Regions from separate parts of the Paenibacillus sp. KS1 genome, predicted to be linked through region 1. Evidence: riboswitches for the same ligand, from Rfam matches in the RefSeq annotation. Region 1 holds a riboswitch; the other holds the start of a gene.
The links. A riboswitch is a leader RNA that binds a small molecule or an ion and turns the genes downstream of it on or off. The one in region 1 is predicted to bind FMN.
Positions count from the first base shown of each region.

Region 2: another riboswitch for FMN. It lies ahead of BBG47_RS07270 (DMT family transporter); the one in region 1 lies ahead of ribD (bifunctional diaminohydroxyphosphoribosylaminopyrimidine deaminase/5-amino-6-(5-phosphoribosylamino)uracil reductase RibD).

Region 1 covers NZ_MAIS01000010.1:21,114-28,561, reverse strand. Annotated here, with positions in the region: gene scpB (SMC-Scp complex subunit ScpB) at 1-48, opposite strand, end outside; gene BBG47_RS05190 (segregation and condensation protein A) at 17-811, opposite strand; gene ribH (6,7-dimethyl-8-ribityllumazine synthase) at 884-1,351, opposite strand; gene BBG47_RS05180 (bifunctional 3,4-dihydroxy-2-butanone-4-phosphate synthase/GTP cyclohydrolase II) at 1,436-2,677, opposite strand; gene ribE (riboflavin synthase) at 2,699-3,382, opposite strand; gene ribD (bifunctional diaminohydroxyphosphoribosylaminopyrimidine deaminase/5-amino-6-(5-phosphoribosylamino)uracil reductase RibD) at 3,363-4,532, opposite strand; FMN riboswitch at 4,863-5,021, opposite strand; gene BBG47_RS05165 (peptidylprolyl isomerase) at 5,191-5,628, opposite strand; gene lysA (diaminopimelate decarboxylase) at 5,840-7,171, opposite strand; gene BBG47_RS05155 (spore germination protein) at 7,356-7,448, opposite strand, start outside.
Region 2 covers NZ_MAIS01000015.1:6,733-14,180, reverse strand. Annotated here, with positions in the region: gene BBG47_RS07295 (lactonase family protein) at 1-1,008, shown strand, start outside; gene BBG47_RS07290 (DMT family transporter) at 1,126-2,055, opposite strand; gene pdaA (delta-lactam-biosynthetic de-N-acetylase) at 2,235-3,017, opposite strand; gene BBG47_RS07280 (hypothetical protein) at 3,137-3,448, opposite strand; gene BBG47_RS07275 (GNAT family N-acetyltransferase) at 3,603-4,784, opposite strand; FMN riboswitch at 5,024-5,204, shown strand; gene BBG47_RS07270 (DMT family transporter) at 5,308-6,228, shown strand; gene ytaF (sporulation membrane protein YtaF) at 6,351-6,992, opposite strand; gene BBG47_RS31195 (DUF3973 domain-containing protein) at 7,070-7,282, opposite strand.

The DNA.
Region 1 (7,448 bases):
CATGAACAACAACCCCTCAATAATCGACTTCAGCATCTGAAAGTCCATCTTCCGTGTCCACCTCCCCACTCCATTGAATCACGATGTCCTCAAAGAGGCTATCCTGGTAGCAGCGAACTTGCTTCATCTTCATCAGCTCCAGCAGCGCGAGAAAGGAAACGACAATTTCCGAACGCGTGAGATGCTCGCTAAGCAAGTTAGAGAACATCATCTTACCTCCCTTGCCAAATGGACGCAGCGTGTCGATAATGCTCTTAATCCGATCCTTCACCGATATTTCATCCCGGTGGATTGTTGCGACCTGCGTTCTGCGCGACGCTTTGCTAAGTGCCTTGCGGAATGCTGCGATCAAGTCTGTGACATGTAATCCATCCACTGGATTATCAGGAGCTGTTGGCATAAATGGCGTTAAGTCCTCTGGTTCCTTGGAAAAAATCATGCTTCGTTCTGTCTCGCGTTCCCGGAGATGCTCCGCAATTCCCTTGTACTTTCGGTATTCGATCAACTTGCGTATAAGCTCTGCCCGCGGATCAGGCTCATCATCCACATAATCTTCATAGTCGTCCCATTCCATGACCGGAGGCTTGGGAAGCAGCTGCTGTGATTTCATGGACAGCAACGTTGCCGCCATAACGAGAAACTCGCTCGTAATCTCCAGCTCCAATTCCTGCATGTTGTGCAAATATTCCATATATTGATCTGTAATCTCACTAATCGATATATCTTGAATATTAATTTCCGCTTGGTCGATTAAATGCAGGAGCAAATCGAGCGGTCCTTCAAACTGTTCCAGCTTATACGTTACGGTCACCCCGTGATAACCTCCTGAGCAATAAAAACAAATGTAGCGCCCTTACAAAAAGGGCACTACATTAAATAAGCACTATTTTAACTGATTCGTCAAGTTCGCCATTTCAATTGCAGTAGACGCAGCTTCCCAACCCTTGTTACCTGCCTTCGTTCCTGCACGTTCAATTGCCTGCTCGATGGAGTCTGTTGTCAGCACTCCGAATATGGTCGGAACCCCTGTCTTCATGTTCACTTGCGCAACGCCTTTAGCCGCTTCACTGCACACATAATCGAAATGCGGAGTGGACCCGCGAATAACTGCGCCAAGTGTGATCACCGCATCATACTTCCCGCTCTCCGCCATTTTCTGCGCAATTAGTGGAATTTCAAATGCACCCGGAACCCAGGCAATATCTACCTCCTCATCTTTAACCCCGTGGCGCTTCAGCGCATCAAGTGCTCCCGAAACAAGCTTGCTGACAATAAATTCATTGAATCGACCAGCAACAATTCCATATTTTAATCCTTCGGAAACTAAGTGTCCTTCAAATACATGTGGCATAAGTAAAGTCCTCCTCTGTGATAAATAACTGAATCATATCGATAAGGTTATCGCACGCTTGCGGTACTTCATTTCCTTCAGGGCTTATCTGCGTGCTTGTTCATCCTGTTCAATATCGTCGAATACGAGCATATGCCCGAGCTTTGCAGCCTTCGTATGCAGATATTTTGTGTTGTCTTCATTCTCCTGCATTTGAATCGGGACGCGCTCAACGACCTCCAGGCCATAGCCTTCCAACCCTTTAATTTTGCGAGGATTATTTGTAAGAAGGCGAATTTGACGAATGCCAAGATCTTTCAAGATTTGAGCTCCAATGCCGTAATCCCGCAGATCCGCTGGGAATCCAAGCTTCAAGTTGGCATCCACAGTGTCTAGCCCTTGCTCCTGAAGCTTATAAGCTTTGAGCTTGTTAATAAGTCCAATCCCGCGGCCTTCCTGGCGCATATAGAGCAGGACGCCAATGCCTTCCTTGTCTATTTGTGAAAGCGCAGCGGCAAATTGAGGGCCACAGTCGCAGCGATGTGAATGAAATACATCCCCGGTTAAGCATTCCGAATGAACGCGAACAAGTACTGGCTGAGTTCCATCAATGTCGCCCTTCACTAAGGCAACATGTTCCTTATTGTCCACACCATTCGTATAGGCAATAGCTCGGAATATCCCGAAATCAGTAGGCATGTTCACCTCGACCTCACGTTGAACCAGCTTCTCCTTCTCATTACGGTAATGAATGAGATCCTTGATGCTGATGAGCTTCAAGTCCCATTGCCCCTTCAGTTCCATCAAGTCGGGCAGTCTAGCCATCGTGCCATCTTCCTTAATCACTTCGCAGATGACACTAGCAGGTGCAGATCCGCTCAACCGGGCGAGATCAACCGCTGCTTCCGTATGCCCAGCACGGCGCAACACACCACCATTCTTCGCTATTAACGGGAAGATATGACCCGGGCGGCGGAAATCTTCTGCCTTGGCGTCCGCATCCAGCATCTTCTGGATCGTTAGTGAGCGTTCGTGCGCTGAAATGCCAGTAGTCGTATCTACGTGATCAATGGATACGGTAAATGCCGTACCGTGATTGTCCGTGTTGTGTGCAACCATTGGGTGAAGCTCAAGCTCCTCGGCACGCTCCTGCGTAATAGGTACACATACCAATCCTCGGCCTTCTGTAATCATGAAGTTAATAACTTCCGGTGTTGCCTTGTCGGCTAACGCGATAAAGTCGCCTTCATTTTCCCGATCTTCGTCATCAACCACAATGATGACCTTGCCCTGCTTCAAATCTGCAATTGCGTCTTCTATCGAATCAAAGTGAAATGCTTCCTTCATGTTGTTCCTCCCCTTTCACCATTACATAAAACCATGCTCTGCCAAAAATGCTGCATTCAGACCTCCAGAACCAGAACGATTCGAGTCCTTTGTCTCGTTCTCCGGCCCTGATCTACCATACCGGAGCAAATGATCCACATACTTGCCAAGCACATCACATTCAATGTTGACGATATCACCCGGCTGCTTGCGCTGAAGAGCGGTTTGCGCCAACGTATGCGGAATAATCGATACGGCAAACTCTCCATGCTCTGCTCGCGTAAGGGTTAAGCTGATGCCGTCAATAGTGACAGAACCTTGTGGAATCATATATTTTGCCATCTCAGGCCGACTCGCCCGACATTCGATGACAACAGCATTCGCATCTCTTGTTCGTCCCACAATCGTTGCAAGACCATCCACATGTCCTTGTACAATATGACCGCCGAATCGCCCACCTGCTGCCATTGCACGCTCTAGATTGACCGGATCGCCCGGCCTTAAATCCTTCAAATTCGTATGGCGAAACGTCTGCGGCATCACATCCGCCATGAAGGAGGTGCCATCATATGACGTCGAAGTCAGGCATACACCATTGACAGCGATGCTGTCCCCCAGCTTCATGCCCTCTAGAACCTTAGATGCTCGGATGTGAAGCACCATCGCCTCGCCCCGCTTCATCACAGCCTGCAGTGAGCCCACTTCTTCAATGAGTCCGGTGAACATTGCTATGCTCCTCCTTAACGCTGGAATGAGTGAAATGCTCCACTTCACGCTTGCCGAAAGGATATCCAGTGATGCAGATATTATCTCCGAGCTTCTCAACCTCCACATGCTGAAGCCGGTATGCATCCTGCATCCGCTCTACACCTTCAAACACAAAACTACCAGGCGCATGCTGACCGCCGACGACAATCGGAGCCATAAATATTGCAACTTTGTCGACCAGCTTCTTCTCTAGCATCGCTCCATTCAATCGACCTCCACCTTCAAGGAGTATGGATCCGATCTCATGTTGGCCGCACCATTCCATCATCTGCCGAAGGTCTACCTTCTCGCCTTCTCCGCACTCGATGACCTCCACGCCTCGGGACACCAATTCACGCCGCTTCTCCCCGCTTGCCCGTGCAGTTGTGAAGATGCAGGTTCGTGCAGCTTGATCGGTTACGACGTTGGCGTCCATAGGGATCCGAAGCATCGAGTCTACGATCAAGCGCACTGGGTTTACCCCAGGGACTGATAGGCGTGTTGTCAGCGATGGATCATCCGCAAGAACGGTGCCTATGCCTACCATAATCGCTTGATGACGGTGCCTCATCGAATGAACGATTTCACGACTTCGCTCATTCGAGATCCACTTGCTGTCCCCAGTCGAAGTAGCGATCTTGCCGTCCAGCGTACTTGCTGTCTTGAGGGTAACGAACGGAATGCCGGTCGTAATATGCTTAGCGAACATTTCAATCAGTGCGAGACCTCTCTCCCGAAGCACATCCAACGTTATCCCAATTCCATGATCCTTCAGTAGAGCAATTCCTCTCCCTGCAACCGCTGGATTCGGATCGACGCAAGCGATCACGACACGGGCAATTCCCGCTTCAATCAATCGCAGACTGCAAGGCGGTGTTCGCCCATAGTGGCTGCATGGCTCAAGGGTCACATACGCAGTTGCTCCTCTCGCCGCTTCACCAGCCATCTGTAAAGCATGGACTTCCGCATGGCCTTCACCACGCCGCAAATGAGCTCCAAGACCGACGATTCGTCCCTCGTTCACAATGACACAGCCAACTGCAGGGTTCACATCGGTCTGTCCAAGCACCTGCTCTGCCATGTTCACAGCGAGCTGCATGTACAGTTCATCATTGATAACAGCAGACATTGGGTATCCTCCTTTCCACAAACAGATCAAGGCTAACGCAAAAAAGCCCTTCGGATCCTCCGAAGGGCATGATTGATTGAGCTTGCAGGTATGTACTTAATTTCACAATAGACGCACATAAGCATAATTTCCATTTGTATATGACAAATAAAACCGACAACAAGGATGTTCTCAGCAAACTGCAACGATTTCGCATATGTCAAATACGACGATAGATGAATAGAAAACCTCACGCTTACGCAGGTATTCGCCGTCCATTTCGCCTGGAATGCTCATGAAATTGTGAAAATAAGAACTTGAAAGAACTAATTATCGAGTTCTTCTCTCCTGACGCCCCTTCTCCCATCCAGACTATACTGTCGGCTCTGGAGTTGCACCAGATCCACCGTGTGGACGAATCCACCCGGGTCACGGACTAAGAACACCTTGCACACGCAAGAATAGTTCATCACCGCCGGTCGGGAATTTCACCCTGCCCTGAAGGTCTGTCATTCGTATTGCTATAAAATTAGTTTCTAAGATGTTGCACTTAGAAGTGTACCACCTGACCTGGTAAAATGCAACTTGTGTCGCTTCACCGCATGGAACCATTCAGATGCGTTCAAATAAAAAAGACGTGCAGCAGCCAAGCTGCATACACGCCTTCCCTCAATTATTTCTATTCTTCCACGATTGTAACTTGCTTCATCTTGTCGCCTTGCTTAACAGCATCTACATGCTCCATGCCCTCTACAATTTTGCCAAATACCGTATGCACGCCATCCAAGTGAGGGAATGCATCGTAAGTGATGTAGAATTGGGAACCGCCTGTATCCTTGCCGGCATGCGCCATCGCAAGTACACCACGCTCATGCTTGTGCGGGTTGCCTTTTGTCTCACATTTGATTGTGTAGCCTGGGCCGCCTGTACCTGTTCCGTGCGGGCAACCGCCTTGCGCTACAAAGCCCGGAATAACACGGTGGAATGTCAAGCCGTTATAGAAACCTTCGTTGGACAGCTTCTCAAAGTTTGCAACGGTACCTGGTGCCTCTTGCTCATGGAGCTGGATTTTCACCGTGCCGCCTTTTTCCAATTCAATCAATGCATATTTGCTCATCATGTATCGTCTCCTTCCATATGTACAATGCTCACGCTTGCTCATCCGATTATACGTTATTTCTTAACAAAAAGAAAACACCCGATTTCTGCCTCATCGTTATGCCACGACAAGACAGATAATCGGATGATGTAATAGTTTCCATATCTGGTGTAACTTCGGATATGAAATTCAACTGCTGCCGCGGAGCTTGCAATCGTCACATCCCGTACTATTTCAGCGCTGGCTCCTTGCGCAGACGAGCTGGAATGAAGTCATTGCGCACGATATCTTCATGCGACTCACGACGTACAACAATATCCGCTTCCCCGTTGTGCACGAACACGACAGCTGGTCTTGGAATACGGTTATAGTTGCTTGCCATCGAATAATTGTACGCACCTGTGCAGGACACAGCCAACAGATCGCCCTGCTGGACGGCAGGAAGCACAGCATCCCAAATCAGCATATCGCCGCTTTCGCAGCATTTTCCTGCTATCGACACTGTCTCCGTGTACTCATTAGTCGCACGGTTAGCAAGCAGTGCCTCATAACGAGACTCATACAGCGCTGGTCGAGGGTTGTCGGTCATCCCTCCATCAACAGCTACATATTTGCGCACGCCTGGAATATCCTTCACAGAGCCAACTGTATACAGTGTTGTTCCCGCTTCTCCAACAATACTGCGGCCTGGCTCTACCCAAATTTCAGGCAAACATTCTCCGATGTCAGCAAAATGCTGCTTTACAGCATCTGTAATGGCCTTTACATAATCGCGAACATGCAGAGGCGTATCCCCTTCTACATAGCGGATGCCAAAGCCGCCGCCCAAGTTCACAACCCGGAATGCGATCCCTAGCTGTTCCTTCACCCCACGAGCAAATTGTGCAACGCGTTCAACCGCCATTTGGAATCCTTCAGTTTCGAAGATTTGAGATCCGATATGCGAGTGGATGCCCAGCAGCTCCAAATGAGTTGCATCCGCCGCATGACGCACAGCCTCAAGCGCCGTGCCATTGCCGATGTCAAAGCCAAACTTCGAATCCGTCTGACCTGTCGAAATGTATTCATGCGTATGTGCCTCAACCCCCGGTGTAACGCGGAGCAGCACAGGCACGTACTGATTGCGCTCTTGGCAAATCGCATTCAGCAGCTTCAGCTCAGTGAAATTATCAACAACAAAGCAGCCGATGCGGGCATCAAGCGCCATTTCGATCTCCTCGGGCGTCTTATTATTCCCATGGAAGTGGATTCGCTGAGCTGGGAATCCAGCCTGCAAGGCTGTATACAATTCCCCTTCCGATACAACATCTAGCGACAGCCCCTCTTGGTCGACTAGCCGGCACATTGCTGTTGTACAGAATGCTTTGCTTGCATATGCAACCTGAAAGGTTAACCCTGACTCGCGAAATGCTTCCATGTATTGTTCACAGCGTTCTCTGACTAATGCTTCGTCAAAAATATAAAGCGGAGTACCAAATTGCTGCTTCAATTCGGTTACATCGCAACCACCAATTTCTAAATGTCCATCCCCATTAATCTTGCTCGTTCCGTGTAAGTACATCGTCATTTCTCCCCACTCCCACTCGATCTTCTATGTCTATCCCCTCATGTTGTTCCAATTGTTGGTGAAAATATTACATCGAGTATATCAGCTTATTCGATCATGAAAGAATGGATTTTTCCGTCCATCATTTGCATTATAGAGGTTGTCAAGGGACAAACACATTGCCTTCCAAACGTTGAAGCTATCGCTTCGTTCTTGGCGGCATCTTTGTATTATCTCGCGTCTGATTCAAGCTAGGGCGCGTCTTTATCAGCAAGAATGGCTGTCGCACGAT
Region 2 (7,448 bases), on a different contig from region 1:
ATGGATGAGAATACTGGTCAATTGACGAAGCTGGATGAAGCAGCAGGGTTGAAAAATCCAACGTTCATCAATGTCGATGTTGATCAGCAGAAGCTCTATTCCATTGGAGAATGTGTCATTGAAGATGGTTCGAAGACGGCGGAGGTAGTTAGCTTCGCAATAGATACAGCTTCAGGCAAGCTGACGCAATTGAACCGCGCCTTCTCACTTGATGCTCCGACATGCCATATTCAACGAGACTCTCAGAGCCGTTACCTGATTGTTGCCAGCTATCATGGCGGCCGCATTGGATTGGTAGAGCTCCTAGAAGATGGACAAGTAGGAAGCCAGCTTGATGTACAGCAGCATCACGGCCATGGCCCGCATCCGAATCAGAACCAGCCGCATCCGCATTCTGCATTTTTCAGTCCAGATGAGAAGTATATCTACGTGTCTGACTTGGGGATTGACCGGGTGAAGTGCTATTCCATAGATAAGGAGCGCCACGTGCTTGTTCCGCACGGTGAATATGAGGTTCCAGCAGGATCTGGGCCGCGTCATTTGACATTCCACCCGAATGGTCAATTCGTCTACGTCATCAATGAATTGAATTCAACGGTGAGTGTGTTCTCGTACGACGCGAGCAATGGTGAGCTCCATGCGATTGAGACGGTATCGACACTTCCTGTGGACTTCGATGGCGAGAGCTACTGTGCAGAGATCGCCATTTCAGAAGATGGAAAGTACTTGTATGGATCCAATCGTGGACACGACAGTATCGTTGTATACGAAGTACAGCCTGACACTGGCAAGTTGACGACTGTACAATTTGTTTCAACTGAGGGAGGTCATCCCCGTCATTTTGCATTGACACCTGGAGGAGCGTATTTGCTGGCTGCTAATCGGGACTCGAACAATATTGTCGTATTCCGTGTAGATAAGTCGACAGGTATGATTACCTCTACTGGACATTCCGTTGATGTGTCCAAGCCGGTATGTGTGAAGCCGGTGTACTACGTCAAGAAGTAATTTCTCTCCAGCGTTCAGATAGGGCAGTAAGGATAGAAGAAGCCGATATTCGCATCTGCGAGTATCGGCTTTTTGTCGTAAACGGTTGAATGATACGATTGAATGGAATGTAGTTGATTAGGATACCGAACGAGTCGTGTTCGCGTCCATTGCTGCGGCCGGAGTGGAGTGGTTCTCCCGTCGTTCACTCATGAGGAATATCCATACCCCAGCAATGAGAAGCACACAGGCAATAAATTGGGTAGTCGTTAATGATTCTCCCAATAGAAGCCACGCGAGAACGGTAGCACCTACAGGCTCGCCGAGCACACTCATCGAAATCGATGTGGCACTGATGTACTTCAACAACCAGTTGAACAGCATATGTCCAAGCACGGTTGGGATGACAGCCATTAATGCGAATAAGAGCCATTCTCTAGCTTCATATCGAATAAAGGAGTAGCCTGCGGAAAGGTTGTAAACAGCCAACGCCAGACCAGCTACGAGAAAAACGGTAAAGTTATATACATAAGACGAGACGCGCTGTCGCAAATCCTGACCTAGCAGCATGTGTATGACGACCGAAATCGTACCCAGGATAGATAAAATATCTCCATATAACGCTTTCCCGGAAATGGCCATATCACCCCAGCCAATGAGCAGCATGCCGCATAGAGCAATCCCGATACCGATTAATGAATTGCTCGTCGATCGTTGTTTGAAAATCCAGAATGAACCGGCCATCACAAGAATAGGTTCCAAGGCAAGCAGAACGGTCGAGCTGGCTACCGTCGTATAGCGCAGCGACTCCATCCAGAGGAGAAAGTGCAAACCGAGGAAGAAGCCTGACAGGCACAGCCGCAACCAATCATTGCGCTGAACAGAGTTCCATTCGGATCGATATGTCCACGCCCAGGGCAGAAGCACGATATTCGTTATCAAGAGACGATACATGCCAATGACAGCGGCGGGGGCAGTTGACCATTTCACAAAAATGGCAGAGAAAGAGATTGCGATCATACCTACGATGAGCAGGGCATACAGTTGCGATGGTTTTCTTGAAGACATGAGCAGAAGACACCTCGGTATATGAATGAAATGGTAATCACAATGTGCTAGTATACACCAACTGCTCCCATCTTGAAATAAAAATCATGATTATCAACTTAAAAAGGCTGTGGACGAATAACCGTCCCCAGCCCTGAATAGCACATCATCAGCTTGTGATGAGCAAGTGAAGATAACTTCTATTTGGATTTCTGCACGTTGAGTTGATCGAGGCTTGCAAATTCATATCCTTGTTGACGTGCGCCATCAATAATGGCACCTAGAGCCCCGGCATTATCCTTCGATATGGAGTGTAGCAGAATGACCGCACCAGGATGAAGTTGCTTTACAACCTTATCATATGCATAGCTCGTTCCCCGTTGGGCATTAACATCCCAATCCAAGTAAGCCACGGACCAGAATACATTCGTGTACCCCATATTCTTCGTGATGGCCAGAGTCCGGTCATTAAAGATACCACGTGGTGGTCGCAGAAAAGGCATATCCTGCTTGCCCGTGACAGCTGATACAGCCTGTTTGACCTTATCCAGCTCGGTTCGAATCTGTTCATCCGATATGGTAGTCATATCTGGATGACTCCACGAGTGATTGCCGATCAGATGTCCCTCATTAATCATTCGCTTCAACAGATCTGGCTGTGTATTTACATAATGTCCAGTAACGAAAAAGATGGCTGGAACCTTCTTCGCCTTCAACGTATCCAGAATTTGAGCTGTGTATCCATTTTCATATCCATTATCGAAGGTTAAGTAAATCATTTTTTTGTTTGTATCACCGAGAAAAATAGCTCCGTGCTTCTCAATCGTCGGTTTGAAGCCTTCCTCGTCAATCGAAGGAAGCTTGCCGTTTACACTCTTCTTGAATCCAAAGTGAAATGCGGGACCCTGTCCGGCGTATGCGGCTGGCTGAATGCTTGCGGCAAGCAAGCAGAGGAGAGCAGTGGCAATCAGAATGCGTTTCATATGCAAATATACTCCTTGATGTAGGTTAGAATCGGTCAATCATGGCTTACTATTCCATATTTGCAGTAAACTTATACGCACTGATACCCATGCATTCCTAATGCGAATACGAGCAATCCTTATTTGTTGTGAGCCTGCTTCATCTTCTCCAACTCTTCCGACACGACGAAGGCAAGATCTTCGTTGTTGTACATAGACAGCACGGCGAACAGAGTGTCGTCAGGAATCGGTCCGGCCTCCTCCTTCGGAACCGTAAGATCAATTGCCTGCTGCAATCGATAGTTGTCGCCCTGCTTCGGGTATGCGCGATGATAGAGCTCGGCTGGATCAAGATCATGGTTCACACACCATTGTGCAAAGATAAGAATCATCATTTGCTCATCACGTTCATAATTGTCGATAATTTGTTGTTCTACTTCACTACGCGTCATTGCAAAAACTCCCTTACAAAGATTCATACAGCTTATTATAACGAAGATGAATTGTGATTCACAATCCTATTGCTCAATTGAGAGGGAGAGACGCTGCAACTGATCGTACCGTCATGCCAATTGGAGATGGATGTTCATACTTACTTCGCTTAGCTTAGAAAGCGTCGGATATATACGGATGAAGTCGGGGAACGAACTGCTCTAGAATTTCAATACTGTTGATGGAACCCGCAATAAATCCGTTATCGAACAATTCGCATGGTCGCTGATAACCTAGCAGCATGGTTGTGAGTGCTCTAATGTTCATGGACAGGGTGTTGGTCGTGTTGACAGCGGTAAGAACCTGATTCCTATCTTGAGAGTGAATAGCAGCTTGCCCGTTGTCAAAATGAATGACAACATTGTTCCACGGAGCCTGGTCGTCACTTATGTATATAGAGAGGGGAAGGTGTACAGGTACAGGTGCAAACGTATATTGCTGTAGAAATAAAGTGATATCTACAATTCGTGCCATGACAAATGGTTGTATGGTACGCACAATTCGTGGAAGGTTCAAGGCAAAAAACAGGCGCTCATTCTCACAAAGACGCATATTTACTTGCTCTAGCATAGAATCATGCTGACAAATATAATTCCATAGCCCCTGTCTAGAATCCCTTGTAACGCACATGAATTCATGTACATGCATAGCATTGTTTTTTATCTCATACAACATATACCCTTGAGGATGCGAATGCTCGTCATAATACACCGCCGCGGCGCGATTATGATAGTGATCAAGCCACCATTCGTGATCGCGAACGATCATACCTGAATGCTGCGATGACCATGCGTCATATACCGTTTCAATATCTATAGAATGCGTATCCTTGGTATAGCGGCGAACAACGCCTGTCGGTTCAGGGTTAAATGGAATAAGATCATGACGGGTAAATTGGCAGGTCATGCGGTCACTGAAGACTTCCCAGCCTGCTTTGCGATAGAAGGGGATGGAGAAAGGATAGAGCATGGATATAGAAGTTCCCGCGGCCTGCATCACACGTAGTGAGTGGTGCAGCAATTGCTTGGCATATCCTTTGCGTCGAAATTCAGGATAGGTGGCAACCCCACCGATTCCCCCCATTTTCAGCTTATTCTGACCAATATAGATGTGAAAAGGAAGGATATGAAGCTTCGCAGCGAGCTTGCCTTCATCGTATACACCAAAAATCTCATGTTTCCCCATCTTATGCAAATATTCATCATAGTCTCCGGAATCAACGCTGTACTGGAAAGCATACTCGGATAGCGATATGGCTTCAGAAAACTGTTTCTTGTTCAAACGAACAATTGACATGAACAATCCTCCTCAATATATGATTGTGCAGCTATATATGATCTATTGTAGATGAAATAGACAGAGATGCAATGATTGAGTGAAGAAGGTTTGGTTGAAAACTTGGGAGTGGTAATATATGCAAATGGTGAAAACTTTCATGAAAATGCGAAATGTCATATTGCTCAATCTGAAAATCTAGATATAATGAAGTCAGGGCATGTCAAGGACATAACAACATGCTACTATGTGGATTGAATATGGATCTTCAGGGCAGGGTGAAATTCCTGACCGGCGGTATGGGTGCAGCTGCGCCCGAGCCCGCGACTCGCTGTTCGCTTACTCGGTTACTTGTAACATGTAAGCATAGAACGGATGAACAGCGACTGACTTGGTGAGAAGCCAAGGCCGACGGTATAGTCCGGATGGAAGAAGATCTCGCACACGTTGTTTGGTACAACTGCATACAACAACAGGTCTAATGCGAATTTTTCTCTTCTGCATGTCTAGATCCTATATTCAACAACCTTGGAGGTTATTGAATATGGAACATCGTATCCAGGCCGACACACGCATGAGCGGCTCCGCAAGAGGAGTATGGTTCGTCGCGATGGGAGCGGCACTGTGGGGGATTGGCCCACTGTTCCGGGTATGGGTCATGGAGTCTATGACTTCCACCCAAATTGTATTGATTGAGCATCTGATGCTCGCCTTGTACGCGATACCGGTATTATGGATGCACCGGAAAGAGCTGCGCAACTGCACATGGAAGCATGTACTGGCATTGCTGTTCCTGTCATGGGGCGGCTCAGTAATAGCCACCATTATGTTTACAGAAGCATTTGCACATGGTGATGCGAATGGAGTACTGCTATTGCAGAAGCTTCAACCAGTCTTTGCTATCATTTTAGCGCGGCTGTTGTTGAAGGAGACACTTCCGCGTCGCTTCTCACTGCTGCTTATTCTTGCTATTATCGGTACGTATTTATTGACTTTTGGATGGTCATTGCCAATTGGGCATTACAATGAAGTCATTGGCTTCAGCAGTCTATTGGCACTTGGAGCAGCATTCCTATGGGGCGGTTCCACAGTTATGGGACGGTTGCTTCTCGACAAAATGGAATATGAGACGGTCACATCGCTGCGATTTGTGATGGCACTCCCTCTGCTCATTGTGCTGACATCATGGGAGTCGCCAAGCTGGAATTTCGCCGCATCAGAATGGGGAACGCTGTCGTTCTACATCTTCTTGCAGGCCCTTCTTCCAGGATTGGTTAGTCTCTTGCTGTATTATCGCGGTCTATCCACTACTAAGGCCTCTTATGCGACTCTAGCTGAGTTGTCATTCCCATTGGTAGGGATGATGATGAACTGGTTCGTGTTCCATCAGGCGGTCACTGCAGCGCAAATTTCAGGCTTCGTTCTCATCTGGATTGCGTTGTATATGGTATCAAGACAAAATTAATCGGCGGTGGCAGTGCAATGATTCTTAATGAAGTTGCTGTCAATCGTCTTCCATAAATGATAAGAGACCCTGTCTGCTATGCCTTGAACGCATAGCAGACAGGGTCTCTTATGTTAGTTAGGTTAGAAGAAAGAATTGATAGCGACAAGAATGATGATAGCTCCGCTTAGCACCGTGCTGAATTGTCCTACTGTATAGCGTCCTATGCGAATGTTGGCCATCTTCTGCCCAAGCACGGCACCCAGCCACAATGTGACAAAACTGCCGATCGCTGCGGTTAGGGATATGGCGAGCGGTGATAATCCGATAAGTCCAGCACTTAGGCCATTTGTAAGCGCATTGGCAGACAGTGCAACGCCAAGCACAGCTGCTTCCCATAAGTTAATCGTCCCCGATTTATCCTTATCCGCTTCCTCTGGTCTCTGCAGCATTCGTTCTAGTGAAGAGTTTGAATTAGCTTCATTGCTTGCTTCTACTGCTGTGGTCTCCGTCGAGTTTCCATGGTGAGAGGTCAGTAGAACAATGCGGATGCCGACAATAAGCAGGATGAATGCGGCAAGCAAGGTAGGCAGTATACCAGGAAGAACCTGCGATATCCATTGACCGAACATGAGACCGGCCATACTGAAAATGAAGCAGATGAGCGAAATGAATAGATTCGAAAGCACTCGAATTCGTATTTTCCGTATTCCGTACGATATTCCCACCCCTAAATTATCTATACTCGAAGCGACTGCTAATCCTAAAATCATAATCCATTGCATGATGAATCTCTCCCTTGGTTAATTCCCTTGATTCGAAGTTATAAATGGTTGTTTATCGAATGTCATTTGCCGTCCTGTCAATCGTGAAGCATCTGCAGCACAGTTTCCCTCGGAGGCACGAACACTAGCTGATGCTCACTTCCTGCTGAATAGGGCAGGGGGGGGTTCGAATGACAATCTCCAAGCTGGAATTTGCGTTTGCTCATCTCATCTACATAGAACACATTCCGAAATACTACCGATGTGCCATCCTCTTGATGGACTTTGGAACATTGCAGGCAGTAATACATAGCTGTTCAACTCCTTATTGTGGGTATAATCCGGTGCCGCTTGCAGCACTGTTGAGGTATCATATGTCACGATGTTGAGAGTTGTGAACCGGAATCGCCGAAATGTTGAAAAAAAATCAACAGAAGCTGATTGGCCTGTGATAGGAATCAACCGCATGCTGATGGG